One region of the Alkalihalobacillus sp. NPDC127517 genome, then DNA from elsewhere that is predicted to be linked to it. Evidence: predicted binding sites of a transcription regulator. Region 1 holds the regulator's gene; the other holds the start of a gene.
The links. The regulator NrdR, encoded in region 1, represses ribonucleotide reductase genes. The targets are predictions, from matches to a motif close to AACACNATATATNGTGTT.
Positions count from the first base shown of each region.

Region 1 (7,531 bases):
TCGGAAAAACCATTCAATCGGTTGATATTGCATGGCCAAATATTATTAAACGACCAGCTGATCCAGCGGAGTTTACAACAGAAATAAAGGGACAAACGATCCATTCTATGAGAAGACGAGGCAAGTTCTTGCTTTTTGAACTTGATGATCTAGTCATGGTCTCTCACCTACGCATGGAAGGAAGATACGGGGTATACAAGCAAGAGGACTCGCCAGTTCCTCATACCCACGTTACATTTAGCTTTTCCGATGGAACAGAGCTTAGGTATCAAGATGTACGTAAGTTTGGAACCATGCACCTTTTTGAAAAAGGAAAAGAAGAAGAAACGATGCCATTGCTTCAGCTTGGGGTAGAGCCATTTGACGAAGCATTTACGGTTGAATTGCTCACACATGCAAGCAAGAAAACCACACGCAAGATAAAGCCGTTTCTTTTAGATCAAAAAACTGTTGTTGGTCTAGGGAATATCTACGTAGATGAAGCGTTGTTCAGGGCGCGTATTCATCCAGAGCGGCTTGCCCAATCATTAACTGATGATGAATTTCAAAAGCTCCACCACAGTATTATTGAAACGTTGTCAGAAGCCGTTCAGCTTGGTGGCAGCTCCATTAAATCCTATGTAAATGGTCAAGGAGAGATGGGGATGTTTCAACAGACGCTGGATGTCTATGGTCGAAAAAACGAACCGTGCAAACACTGTGACGATACCATTATTCGAATTGTTGTTGGCGGACGTGGAACTCACTTTTGCCCAACGTGTCAAGCGAACTAAAGGTACATTGAATAAGCTCCTTTCATATGCTAAAACATGATCGCCTAAAGAAAGGAGCTTCTATTCATGTCTGGTTTTGTTGCATTAGTTGTGCTTGCATTCGCCCTAAGTCTTGATAGCTACGGAGTAGGAATGACGTACGGACTTCGAAAAATGAAAATTCCCTTTGTTTCTCTTCTATTTATTGCGTGTTGTTCTGGAGCCTCCATTCTTATTGCGATGGGACTCGGAAAAACTATCGTCCTTTATCTTTCTCAGGATGTAGCGGAAGCGATTGGGGCTATCCTACTTATTTTAATTGGACTTTTTACATTATGGCAGGTGTATGCGCCTGTTAAAAAGAAACCAAAGCCGGTGCGTAAGAAAAAAGAACATCCGTTTAGTTTTCAACTGAGGATCTTTGGATTTGTAATTCATGTACTAAGAGAACCATTAAAAGCAGATATGGATCAGTCTGGCGCTATTACAGGCAGAGAAGCGCTCTTGCTCGGGGCAGCTTTATCGCTTGATGCATTTGGAGCTGGGGTAGGAGCAGCGTTACTAGGGTATGCTCCTTGGCTACTCGCAGTCTGCGTCGCTTTTATGAGTGGTTTCTTTCTTATGCTTGGCATGAAAAGTGGATTTCGGTTTGCGAGTATTTCTTGGATTAATCGACTCGCCTTTATTCCTGGAGTTCTTCTCATTATAATCGGAATTTGGAAGATATAAGGAGGAGCTTATGATTATTGGATTAACCGGCGGAATAGCGACGGGAAAATCAACTGTGGCATCGATGATGGTGCAGGAGGGTATTCCTGTTGTAGATGCCGATGTGATTGCTAGAAAAGTATTGGAAATAGACGGGGCAGCGTATCATCAAGTTGTCCAGGCGTTTGGGCATGAGATTTTAAATAAAGATGGCTCCATTAACCGCGCAATGCTTGGCGAACGAATTTTTACAAATGAGAGCATGCGCTTGAAACTAAATGCCATTGTTCATCCCGTGGTGAGGTCGGAGTTAGTTGCAAAGGCTGAGGCTTATCAGAGGGAAGGACATGAGCATGTAGTGATGGATATCCCCTTACTATATGAAAGTGAGTTATTTTACCTAGTGGATAAGGTGCTCCTTGTTTATGTCACACCAGAGCTTCAGCTTAAACGATTAATGTCCCGCGATCAAGCAGGAATGGAACAAGCCCGATCACGAATAAATGCTCAAATACCTATTGATGAAAAAATAGAACGAGCAGATGGTGTCATTCATAATCATGGTACTAGGGAAGAGACAAGAAATGAATTGCGTCACATATTAAAGGCGTGGAATGGATAGATATGACCTACTAAAGATCAGTTTTGCTGATTTTTAGTAGGTTTTTTTATTATATTCAAGAAAATCATTCGCACTTAATTATAATGTGTTATACTATATAATAAATAAATGGTTATAAAGTATAACACTATAAAGGGTGGGATCATGATGAAAACAAATGTAGCGATCAATGGGTTTGGACGTATTGGACGAATGGTCTTTCGTAAGGCTATGCTTGATAAAAAGGTTCATATGGTAGCTATTAATGCAACGTATCCAGCAGAGACGCTTGCACATCTGATCAAATATGATAGCGTGCATGGAAGATTTCCTCTGTCAGTGGATGTTCAGGATGATCAATTATATGTTGATGGTCAAGAAATTAAGTTATTCCAAGCAAGAGATCCAAGAAGCCTTCCTTGGAGTGAGCTAGAGATTGATATTGTCATTGAAGCGACAGGTGCGTTTAAAACAAAAGAAGCAGCGGGATATCATGTGCAAGCAGGGGCAAGAAAAGTATTAATTACAGCACCTGCAAAGGACGAAGATATTACGATTGTCATGGGTGTAAATGAACACGAATACGAGGCAGAGCATCACCACATTATTTCAAATGCTTCATGCACAACAAATTGTTTGGCACCGGTTGCAAAAGTACTCGACCAAAGATTTGGAATTGAGAGCGGAATGATGACAACGGTTCATTCATATACAAATGATCAGAAAAACATCGATAACCCTCATAAAGATTTGCGTAGAGCCAGATCTTGTGGCCAATCTATTATTCCTACCTCTACTGGTGCCGCTAAAGCCATATCTAAAGTTCTGCCTCAGCTTGAAGGAAAGCTTCATGGGATGGCATTACGAGTACCAACACCAAATGTGTCATTAGTAGACCTGGTTGTTCAATTAAAGAAAGATGTAACAGTAGAAATGGTGAACACAGCATTTAGACAAGCGGCAAGCTCTGAGCTTTCAGGCATCCTTGGAATAACGGATGAACCACTTGTTTCCATTGATTTTAATGGAGAGGAGCAATCCTCGGTTATTGACGGATTATCTACAAGTGTTCAAGGTACTCGTCACTTAAAGGTTCTTGCTTGGTATGACAATGAGTGGGGATACTCATGTCGAGTGGTGGATCTAATGAATTATGTTGCTGCACGCCTAAAAAAAGAATTAACTGTATGAGTGAGAGTATACGCAATTAATGACAAGTTTCTTACTTGAGTCTATTGCATTGACCTCTGAAAAACAGTATACTTGTTGTCGTGAGCCGTGAACGGCAAACAAGGTATGATCTCTACACAGAAAGGGTTAGGACCTCATAGGACTAACTTTCCCCCGTGTGTATAGGTGGTGCTGCATGCTTGGAAAGGCATGATTATTACTGTAAAGGGGGATTCAACTTATGGACACAATGGGTCGGCATGTTATTGCAGAACTATGGGGTTGTAATGTAGAAAAGTTGAATAATATGGACTTTATTGAACAGGTTTTTGTTGATGCCGCGTTAAAAGCAGGAGCTGAAGTAAGAGAGGTAGCTTTTCATAAGTTTGCCCCTCATGGTGTGAGTGGAGTGGTGATCATCTCAGAATCACATTTAACCATTCACAGTTTTCCTGAACATGGCTATGCGAGTATAGATGTATATACCTGTGGAGATTTAGATCCGCACCTGGCTTCCAATTATATAGCTCAGGAACTTCATTCAACGTCTAGCGAAGTCATTGAAGTACCTCGAGGTATGGGACCAGTTCAGCCTAAAAAAGTGGCTGTTGAATCTAATTAATTACAACGTATGTAGGAAAGTGAATTTGCCTTTTGGCAGATTCACTTTTTTAGTTTATACTAATGATAACGCTTACTGATTTTTGTAGAGAAAGAGGGGTTCATATGGGATTAAAAGAAACCTGGCATTTTTTAACGAGAAGTCATGCTGAAACAGGGGAAAAACACAGTAATGAATCGCTTCAGACAAGATATTATAAAGGAAACAAGGATAAAGTCATTGAAGCGATAGAAGTTGTTGTAAAAGAATCGGGATACAACTTAAAACGAACGGAACGAGAACGCGGAGAAATCATTATTGAGCAATCATCCGGGAAAAAGTTTTTACTGGTAGCCTCTGTTATTACGGTTAGACCGTTTAAGACGGCGGTTGATTTTTCATGCTCATATAATACCGTCTTGCCTTCAGATTTTGGAAAAAGTAAACGGATGCTTGAGTTAATGTACAAGAGATTGGATAAACAACTGATATATATCGGGTCTGGCTTAGGGGAGCAACTATTATAACCGCTTGTCAGCGCCCGTCTTTTTTTATAAAATAAATGGTAGAAAGAAGACTTGACTTGTGTAAGGTTGGAGATGATTACATGCGATGTCCCACATGCCATTTTAATGGTACAAGGGTACTGGATTCTAGGCCAAGTGATGAAGCTCGCTCAATACGAAGACGAAGAGAATGTGAATCGTGTGGAAACCGGTTTACAACCTTTGAAACGGTTGAAGAGGTTCCATTAATTGTTGTAAAAAAGGACGGGACGCGCCAAGAGTTCAGTCGAGATAAAATTTTAAGAGGACTTATTCGTGCATGTGAAAAACGAGCAGTCTCCCTTGAAACATTAGAGAACGTAGTAAATAATGTTGAAAGAGATCTAAGAGGGTCTGGGAAAAATGAAATGCTTAGCCAAGACGTTGGAGAATTAGTTATGGAAAGACTGGCAGACATTGATGATGTGGCATATGTCCGGTTTGCTTCCGTTTATCGCCAATTTAAAGATATTAATGTCTTCATTAAAGAATTAACTGATTTAATGAACAAGGAATAATGGCATTTGCAATGTTCGCTGGTTAGAAGCAGGAATAACTAAAAACGGATTTAAAGAAGGCAAATGATTCTGCAAAGGAATCATTTGCCGTTCGTGTTTTATTGAACAAGCTTTTTCATAGATTGAATGTAAGCATGTAATCTTTTATAGTAAAGCCCTTGTTTCCTGCATTGCCAGATTTATGAGGCGCAGAAATAGAGGGAACGTGTTACACTATGATCACGATTGAAGAAACAAGGGGGGCACTACGTTGAGTTGGCACTGGAGGGAGCTGCTTCCTGTTGATAGATATACCGTTCGAACGGCTGATTATTTAACTGATATGGATCAAAAAGTAATGGTATTACTCTATCAACCATTAATAGGTACGGTAGCAAACGGTTTATATACAACCTTATGGGCACATTTAGAAAGAGATCAATGGATTAGCTCCGAGCAAACGCATCGGCAGCTTATGTTGATGACAGAGCTCTCACTAGCAGAGATCTTTGAGGAACGTAAAAAGCTAGAAGGAATTGGATTACTAAAAAGCTATAAACAAAAGGTTGATTCAGAGAGTCGCTATCTTTATGAACTGCAACCACCTATGACACCTAAACAATTTTTTGAAAATGATGTACTCAGTGTGTATCTTTTTAATCGATTAGGGAAAACCCAATTTAGAGAATTACGTAATCGTTTTTCAGTGGACGCAGTTCCGACATCAGAATATACGGAGTTAACGTATTCATTTGATGAGGTGTATACGTCCTTACATCATTCTGAGATGGTTTCAAATTTACGTTCAGAAACCGGGGAAGCACTGGCGAATTATACAAATAAAACAATTCTTTCTCGTCATGATAAACAAGGGTTTTCTTTCGAAGACTTTGACTTGGAGCTTATGAAAAATGCACTTTCAAGCTTTGTGGTTCCAGAACGGGCGATCACAAAAGAAGTAGAAGAAACCGTCATTCGACTGGCCTTTGTTTATCGTGTGGATCCGCTTGAAATGAGTAAAATTGTTTCACAAGCAGTGGGACCGGACGAACGAGTTGATTTAGAATTATTAAGGAAAAAAGCACAGGATTGGTATCGGTTGGAATATGGGAGTAATCCTCCTGGACTGGGTCTGAGAACACAGCCGATGAAAGAGCGTACGATGAATCAGAAGGAACCAACAACAGATGAAGAGAGAACGATCCTCTTTTACGAGGAGACTTCGCCATTAAGACTTCTTGAACTTCGCTCTGAGGGTGCTCAGGTCGCACCAGCTGATGTGAAGATTGTTGAAGGACTCATTCTTGATTATCAGTTGTTACCAGGTGTTGCAAATGTCTTGTTGGATTATGTGTTGTATCAATATGACATGAAGCTCTCTAAACCACTTGTTCATAAGATTGCTGGTCATTGGTCTAGGAAAAAAGTAAAGCTTGTTCATGAAGCGATGCAACTGGCAAAGCAAGAGAAGCAAAGCAAGGCGGAAGCTGCGGATTCATATTCCACGCAAAAACAACAAGGGAAACGAAATCGTAAGAAAGATAAGCTTCCAAAATGGCTACTTGAAGAAAAACAATCCCAAGAGCAAGCACAATCGGAAACGGCTTCAGCAAGTGAAAACAAAACTGAACGGTCGAATGATACAGAGCAACAGTCAAAACAAAGCTTTGAGAGCATGCTCGAAGAATTAAGACGATCAAAACAACAAAAGGGAGGGTAATTGTGGAACGTATAGACACAGCGCTTTCCAAATGGGATGGAAATGATGAACTTCAAAAGCGATTGGATCGTGCGAAGGAAGACTTGCTAAAAAGCCCTTATATCATTCGTTTCTTAGAAGAACATCCTATTGTAACAAGTGAGATGATCCAAACAGGACTTAACAAGCTTTATGAATACAAAAAAGAGCGTGAGAACTGTGATAACTGTCCTGGGCTTGTTCGTTGCCCTAATTTAATGCAAGGGTATCAGCCAGAGCTATATGTGGACCGTAAGCATTTAGAGCTTCAGTATCATGCCTGTAGCTTAAAAGTTCAAGCTGAGAAACAAAAGCAGGAACAAACGCTTATTCAATCTCTTTATATCCCTAAAGAAATTCTTTCTGCTAGTTTTGAACATTTAGATCACGGAACAGACCGAATGGAAGCAAGTCGTGCTGCTCTTCAATTTGCCATGAATGCAAAGCCAGGAGAAGATGGCAACGGATTATACCTATATGGCAAATTTGGCGTTGGAAAGACCTATTTGATGGGTGCGGTTGCGAACGAATTAAAGGATCGAAACATTGAAACATTCATTATCTTCGCTCCTGATTTCTTTCGGGAGATGCGACAGTCCATCTCTGATGGTTCATTTCAAGAGAAGCTTGAAGCGGTTAAGAAAGCACAAGTATTAATCTTAGATGATATTGGCGCTGAAACGATGTCAAGCTGGATAAGGGATGATGTGCTAGGTGCCATTTTGCAGCACCGGATGCTTGAAAAGTTACCTACTCTTTTTACATCGAACTATGATTATGATGAGTTGGAACGCCATCTTGCTTATTCAGATAAAGGTGGTACAGAAGAGCTAAAGGCCATGCGAATAATGGAACGAATTAAGCATTATACAGAAGCGATAATAATTAAAGGTGAGAATCGGAGAAGCTAACGTAGCCT
Region 1 covers NZ_JBNNQX010000008.1:1,338-8,868, reverse strand. Annotated here, with positions in the region: gene mutM (DNA-formamidopyrimidine glycosylase) at 1-773, shown strand, start outside; gene ytaF (sporulation membrane protein YtaF) at 840-1,481, shown strand; gene coaE (dephospho-CoA kinase) at 1,492-2,082, shown strand; gene ACQKKO_RS12000 (glyceraldehyde-3-phosphate dehydrogenase) at 2,230-3,252, shown strand; gene speD (adenosylmethionine decarboxylase) at 3,473-3,853, shown strand; gene ACQKKO_RS11990 (DUF1499 domain-containing protein) at 3,958-4,359, shown strand; gene nrdR (transcriptional regulator NrdR) at 4,440-4,895, shown strand; gene ACQKKO_RS11980 (replication initiation and membrane attachment family protein) at 5,146-6,594, shown strand; gene dnaI (primosomal protein DnaI) at 6,597-7,523, shown strand.

Region 2 (7,531 bases), on a different contig from region 1:
TCAACCGTAGATACAGCAGCTGCAAATAGATAAAGTATAATCATACTTAGAAAAAACCACCTTGCTACAGGGTTGAGTATTGCTGCGATTGTAACTAGAACTCCTAGTGAAAAGGCGTATAATGGGGCTTTATGACGACGCCTTAAACTCCCTGAACTGACTCGGTTGGCCATAATGTTCCATACACCATCACCTAGCGACTTTTTAATCAAGCCTCTAAGTGAAGGTCTTACATAATAAGTGGATTGGATGGACGTTGATAGATAGAATTGTCCGCCTTTGTCCTTCATACGTTTATGGAATTCAATATCTTCATTTCTTTTTAGATGTTCATTAAAATAACCAACTGTTTCGAACACTTCTTTTTTGTAGGCTCCATAAGGCACAGTATCAACAAAGCCTTCCCATACATCTTTTGTCGTCCGGAATTTGGAATTACCAACACCAAATCGATGGGAATACACGTATTCATTAATTTTGCCTTGAAACCCTTCTCCTTTTGATACGATGATCCCACCTACACAATCCACTTCCGGTTTTCTATTAATTAGATTTATATAACTCTCAAGAAAATCGTTAGGTACTGATGTGTGACCATCTACTCTCAGGATGTAGTCCCCTCTAGACGCTTTAATGCCCAAATTCCATCCAGGCGGTAATGTTTTCTGGGGATTGGATATGACTCTAATAAAGTCTTTGTTCTCTTTCAAGATGGGTTCTATTACTTCTAGCGTTTTATCATCTGATTCTCCATCAACAATAATAATTTCATATTGCCCCCTGTTTAAGGTCTGATTAATCAGCTTTTTTAGTAACTCCGCAATATAATTTTCTTCGTTTCTAGTAACAACTAGTACAGAGATCGTAACATTAGACAAAATCCTACACCTTCTTTTCTAAAACATTCCGTGCTCGGTATTCTTATGGAGTGTTATTTAAAACCCTTTCTTTAATGAAACGTTAGATATATAATAAACTAGATCTTTATACTCAGAAAGGAATGTTCATCCTGAAAAACTTAGCATTTGTTTTAACAATTATTTTGTCAATTGGAATCATCGCTTTTGGATACATATCTTATCAAAACAAACTCAATGATTTAGCAACTAACGCCCAAACAGACGTTACTAATAATAACACAAATTCATCAAATGAAATAATAGAGACGGAAGAAAGTCAATCATTCGGTGGGATACTTGGTGATACGTATGAGAATCTAGAATCTAATGAACTTAAAATTACATTCTTGGGCTCAGAAGCTATTCAATCGAGTTTAGATGAAGAAGATAATTCCGAAAATTGGCCCAGTTTATTAGTACATACTTTAGAAAACAATAACCTGTCTATCACTTATGACATTGTTAATATTGGGAAGCAAACGACTTCTGAAATACTAAATTCAACAGATATTGAAGTAGTCATTGATTCGAACCCCGATATTATATTTTTTGAATCTCTAACATTAAATGATAATTCCGCAGTCCTTTCCACTGAACAGTCTGAGGAAAACCTAACTGCTCTTTTAGAACAGTTGAATGATCAACTACCTAATGCAAAAGTTATCATTTTCCCATCTAATCCACTACTAGATCCTAGTTTTTACTTAACTCAAATACAATCACTAGAGGAATTTGCAGATAATAACTCACTTTTATATGCTAACCATTGGCAACAGTGGCCTGACGTTACAGATCCGCAAATAGAAGAATACTCGAAAAGTGGTATCCTCTCAGAAAGAGGTCATGAGGAGTTAGCGACCTTTATGGAGAAGTTCCTTACTGAATAAATAAACTGGATTAACCTTAACCATGAATCGAAATGATTCATGGTTTTTTGTGACAAAAATCTCTCTTTTCAAGCAACAATATTTACCTCCTAAAAGTTTATATTTTTCGACAAAAAGACTTGTCCACATGACAACATCCGACTGCGACGGCTTTTTCGTTTATTTATACACAACCTGTGGGTAATATCTATATATTGTTTTTTTAGTGTTTATCTTATACTATATGTGGTATAGTTCTTTAAAGATTGATTGGAAAAGGAACGTGATATGAGATGCAAATCATATACGATTCAAAGACTGGTAATGTGAAACGGTTTGCGGATAAGCTTCCTTTTGGGGACAAGCAACCACTACATCAAGATACACACATAGATCAGCCCTTTATCCTCATTACGTATACAACTGGCTTTGGTAATGTGCCAGCGAGTACGGAGGCGTTTCTAGCAAAGAATGCTGACTACATTGTAGGTGTGGCAGCAAGCGGGAATCGGATATGGGGGGCAAACTTTGCAAAAAGTGCGGATACCATTTCTGCACGTTACAATATTCCTGTGTTCAGGAAGTTTGAGTTAAGCGGCACGTCATCAGACGTAGAAGGATTTACACAGGAGGTCAATGATGCTACTACAAAAACAAAACAGCATTCCACGTTGGGTTGAGTTAAACAACCAAATTATGATTCGCAAGGAAGGTCAATTTCAGTTTGATAAGGATTTAGAGGCTGTACATAGCTATTTTGTTGATTATATCAACCAAAATACAGTCTTTTTCCATGATCTTGAGGAAAAGATTAAGTATCTTGTTGAGAACGACTACTACGAGGCACACATCATTGAGATGTACACAATGGAAGAGATTAAGGAAGTGTATCAACTTGCTTATGATAAGAAATTCCGTTTCCCTTCTTTTATGAGTGCATTTAAGTTCTACAATGACTATGCTCTAAAAACAAATGATAAGAAGAAGATTCTTGAGCGCTACGAAGACCGCATTTCGATCGTAGCTTTGTTTTTTGCTAAGGGTGATGTGGCCAAAGCGAAGCAATATGTTGAGACAATGATTAATCAAGAGTACCAGCCAAGTACCCCTTCATTCTTAAATGCGGGTCGTAAGCGTCGTGGAGAGCTTGTTAGTTGTTTCCTTCTGGAAGTAAATGATTCGTTAAATGATATTTCTAAGGCTATTGATATTTCCATGCAGTTATCTAAGTTAGGTGGCGGTGTGTCTCTTAATCTTTCTAAGCTTCGTGCAAAGGGTGAGGCGATTAAAGATGTTGAGAATGCGACAAAGGGTGTCGTTGGTGTAATGAAGCTTCTTGATAATGCGTTTCGTTATGCGGATCAAATGGGTCAGCGTCAAGGATCAGGAGCGGCTTATTTAAATGTGTTCCACAGTGATATTAATGATTTCCTTGATACTCGTAAAATCTCAGCAGATGAGGACGTTCGCGTAAAGACGTTATCGATCGGAGTCGTTATTCCTGATAAGTTCGTTGAGCTTGCACGTGAGGACAAGGATGCGTATGTATTCTATCCACACACGATCTACAAGGAATATGGCATTCACATGGACGAGATGGATATGAATGAAATGTACGATCAGCTTGTAGACAACCCGCGCGTTCGTAAGGACAAGATGAACCCACGTCGTTTGTTACAGAAGCTTGCTATCCTTCGTTCAGAGTCAGGCTATCCTTATATTATGTTTGCTGACAATGTGAACAACGCACACGCAAACAATCATATTAGTAAGGTAAAATTCTCTAATCTTTGCTCTGAGGTTCTTCAAGCCTCTCAAGTTTCAACCTATGGTGATTATAATGAAGAAGATGAGATTGGTTTAGATATCTCATGTAACCTTGGATCCATTAACATCATGAATGTGATGAAAAATAAATCTCTTGAGCAGACTGTTGCAATTGCTACAGATTCTCTGACGCACGTATCTGAAACAACAAACATTCCAAATGCGCCAGCTGTCCTGCGTGCAAACCACGCGATGCGTTCAATTGGACTTGGTGCGATGAACCTTCATGGTTACCTTGCTCAAAACCAAATTGCTTATGAAAGCGAAGAAGCGCGTGATTTTGCAAACACGTTCTTTATGATGATGAACTTCTATTCGATCAAGCGTTCAAATGAAATCGCAAAAGTAACTGGACAAACGTATCATCAGTTTGAAGGTTCAACGTATGCAGATGGAAGCTACTTCACTAAATATCTTGAGAATGATTATTCTCCACAATTCGAGAAGATTGCAACATTATTTGAAGGGATGCATGTTCCAACAAAAGAAGATTGGGCACAGCTTGCTGAGCGCGTGAAGACAGATGGTCTGTATCACAGCTATCGCCTATGTATCGCTCCAACTGGTTCGATTTCATACGTCCAATCTAGTACGGCATCCGTTATGCCAATTATGGAGCGTATGGAGGAGCGTACGTACGGTAACAGTAAAACGTACTACCCTATGCCAGGACTTGCACCGTCTAACTGGTTCTTCTATAAAGAAGCTTATGATATGGACATGTTCAAGGTAGTTGACATGATTTCAACCATTCAAGCGCACGTTGACCAAGGAATTAGCTTTACGTTATTCCTAAAAGATACGATGACGACTCGTGATTTGAATCGTATTGATCTGTATGCTCACCATAAGGGCATCAAAACGATTTATTATGCTAGAACAAAAGACACCGGCCAAGAAGGCTGCCTATCTTGTGTCGTATAAAATAGAAGCAAATATCCATCAAAGAGGTGGCCCTGTCACCTCTTTTGTTATGTAAATAGAAATAAAGGAGATACACAATCATGAGCAGAGTATTTGATGCAGCAAACTGGTCAAAGCACGAGGACGACTTTACACAAATGTTCTATAACCAGAACGTAAAGCAGTTCTGGCTTCCTGAGGAAGTCGCGTTAAACGGAGACCTTTTAACATGGAAGTATCTTGAGGAAACTGAAAAAGATGCGTACATGAAGGTTCTAGCAGGATTAACCCTGCTTGATACGGAGCAAGGGAACACAGGCATGCCGATTATTGCCGATCACGTTGAAGGCCACCAGCGTAAAGCTGTGCTTAACTTTATGGCAATGATGGAGAATGCCGTGCACGCAAAGTCATACAGTAATATCTTTATGACGTTGGCTCCAACTGAGACGATAAATGAAGTATTTGATTGGGTGAAAGAAAATCGTTTCCTTCAGAAAAAAGCAAACACGATTGTTGGAATCTATGAAAACATTCAAGCGAATGATGACATCTCCCTTTATAAAGGGATGGTTGCATCTGTATATCTTGAAAGTTTCCTTTTCTACAGCGGATTCTACTATCCTCTCTACTTCTATGGACAAGGGAAATTAATGCAGAGTGGCGAGATCATCAACCTCATCTTACGTGATGAAGCGATTCACGGCGTTTATATTGGTCTACTTGCTCAAGAGATCTACAATAAGCAAACGCCTGAAGTACAGCTTGAATTACAAGGATACGCACATGAGCTCCTTAAATCCTTATATGATAATGAGCTAGCTTACACAGAAGATATTTATGACCAAGTTGGCCTTTCCTATGATGTGAAGAAATTCATTCGCTATAATGCAAACAAAGCGCTAATGAACTTGGGCTTTGATGCGTATTTCGAAGAAGAAGAAATTAACCCGATTATCTTAAATGGTTTAGATACAAAAACAAAGTCACATGACTTCTTTTCGATGAAAGGGAACGGATATAAGAAAGCAACCGTTGAACCTGTACGAGATGACGATTTTATTTTTGATACGCAAGAGTAGGCGTTACGCCTCTTTTGCGTCTTACTTTTGTTGATTCAGGAAGGAAGAGTACAAATGGGAAAAATGGACGAGCAAATCCTAGTTGCCCCCCGAGAGTCCGTCTTCGAGTCTGAGACGTTAACGTTCCAAGGGTTAACTGGTGAGAAAACAACTACAGACGCCATCATGAAGCAAATCAAAGAAACCTATAAAGAAATGCGTCGTGGTGACGCGGAGGAAGATCCTAGCTTTAAGCAGCCGATCCCTTATGTAGTCATTCGCCGTGGAGACGAATTCTTTGCGTATGAACGCTTAGCTGGTGGTGGGGAATCTCGCTTACACAATAAGCTTTCACTTGGCTTTGGTGGTCACATGAACCATATTGAAGCAGATAGCTTTGATGAGGTTCTGCGGATCAACACCGACCGCGAATTGGATGAAGAGCTGGAACTGGCTGAGGATGATAAGGTATCGATTAAAACCATAGGATTAATTAACGATGATGAATCCGAGGTTGGTCGTGTGCATATTGGTATCCTTTCAGTACTCGATGTAAAAGATTCGGCACAAGTCAGTGTAAAAGAAACCGATCAAATTGCAGGGCACTGGATGAAGCTTGAGCAGTTAGCGGATCAAGACCAATATGATCGCATGGAGACATGGTCTCAGTTTGTGGTTGATTTGTTAAATAAATAAAAGGCAAAAAGATCAGAACCTATACTCAGGGTCTGATCTTTTTGTCTAACTGATTATTATCTTTTAGGCGCTCTGTATCCTGCATTCTCAGCTTCTGATTCTGAACAAAAGTATTTCACAACATTTGTCGTTCGATCATAATAAGTGCTACCAGGTACATGATAGATGCCACTTTCACTTCCTTTTATGTCACAACTTGCAGCTTCTTCTGAAGAACTTTGACTCGTCTCACTTTTATCGGTGTTACTATTTTCTTGGGCATTTGCCTTTACTTCTTTAATCTCTGATTCCTTCGATTGGATCTCTTTGCTTAATGTTTCCTTATCTTTTTCAAGTGTTGAAACTTGAGAATCTAGCTTTTCCATCTCTTCTACTAGTTTCTCTTTCTCACTTTCTATTTCCTCGTTTTTGAGTACTAAAGTATCAATCTCACCTTCGTACTCCTGAATTTTGTTTTCTAATTCTTCAATTGATGTTTGACTGGCAATCTCCTCTTCAAGCTCTTTGTTTCTCTTTTCTGTTTCAAGTATTTTTTCTTTTAGTTCATCATTCTCTTCACTTAATTCTGATATTTGTTCTTTCTGCTCATCTGTTACCGTTTGCAATTCCTCTAAATCTGGCCCAGCTGACACACTTTGAACTTCCCCACACCCACTTAGCACCATAACTAATATGATTGCGGCTAGTACAGATTTCCACTTTAATAACACTCTAGATTCGTTCATTGTAAATGCTTCCTCATCTCTATGTAATATTATCTAACAAACATATATTCATCATAGAGTTTAGGCTCAAGAATGAATATAGTTTCGACAAAAGCTCTTATATATTTCTATATTTATAGCGAAAATAGGATTAATAATATAAAAAAGCAAACTACCAGTATTGATAGTTCGCTTCTAACAAATAATATCTATTAATCTATTTTAAGTTCGCTAACTTCTTCAAAACTTCTGCTAAAAGCTCAGCCCTCTCCACCAACGTTTCAATCTCTAGGTATTCCCCTTCATTATGTTGGTTCCCGCCTTTTGGTCCTAAACCATCAATGGTAGCAATCCCCATGGCTGATGTGAAGGAGGCGTCTGAGCCGCCGCCGGTTGAGATGTCCGTAATCTCTAGGCCGATGTCTGCTCCTACTTCTTTTATCGTATGAAGTAGCTCGATGGTCTGACTGTTTTTCTCCATTGGTGGACGTGTAATCCCGCCTTCTAAGTGAATGGATGTCCCATCAATATCTGGCGTGGCGCAGATCTCTTCAATCTTCTTTGCAAGCGGTTCT
Region 2 covers NZ_JBNNQX010000001.1:193,374-200,904, forward strand. Annotated here, with positions in the region: gene ACQKKO_RS00885 (glycosyltransferase family 2 protein) at 1-878, opposite strand, end outside; gene ACQKKO_RS00890 (SGNH/GDSL hydrolase family protein) at 1,001-1,786, shown strand; gene nrdI (class Ib ribonucleoside-diphosphate reductase assembly flavoprotein NrdI) at 2,059-2,445, shown strand; gene nrdE (class 1b ribonucleoside-diphosphate reductase subunit alpha) at 2,405-4,516, shown strand; gene nrdF (class 1b ribonucleoside-diphosphate reductase subunit beta) at 4,597-5,577, shown strand; gene ACQKKO_RS00910 (hypothetical protein) at 5,632-6,252, shown strand; gene ACQKKO_RS00915 (sunset domain-containing protein) at 6,309-6,977, opposite strand; gene ACQKKO_RS00920 (M20 family metallopeptidase) at 7,174-7,531, opposite strand, start outside.
Region 2: nrdI (class Ib ribonucleoside-diphosphate reductase assembly flavoprotein NrdI) is a predicted target of NrdR. The motif match lies at 1,970-1,987, and genes of this name have one in related genera.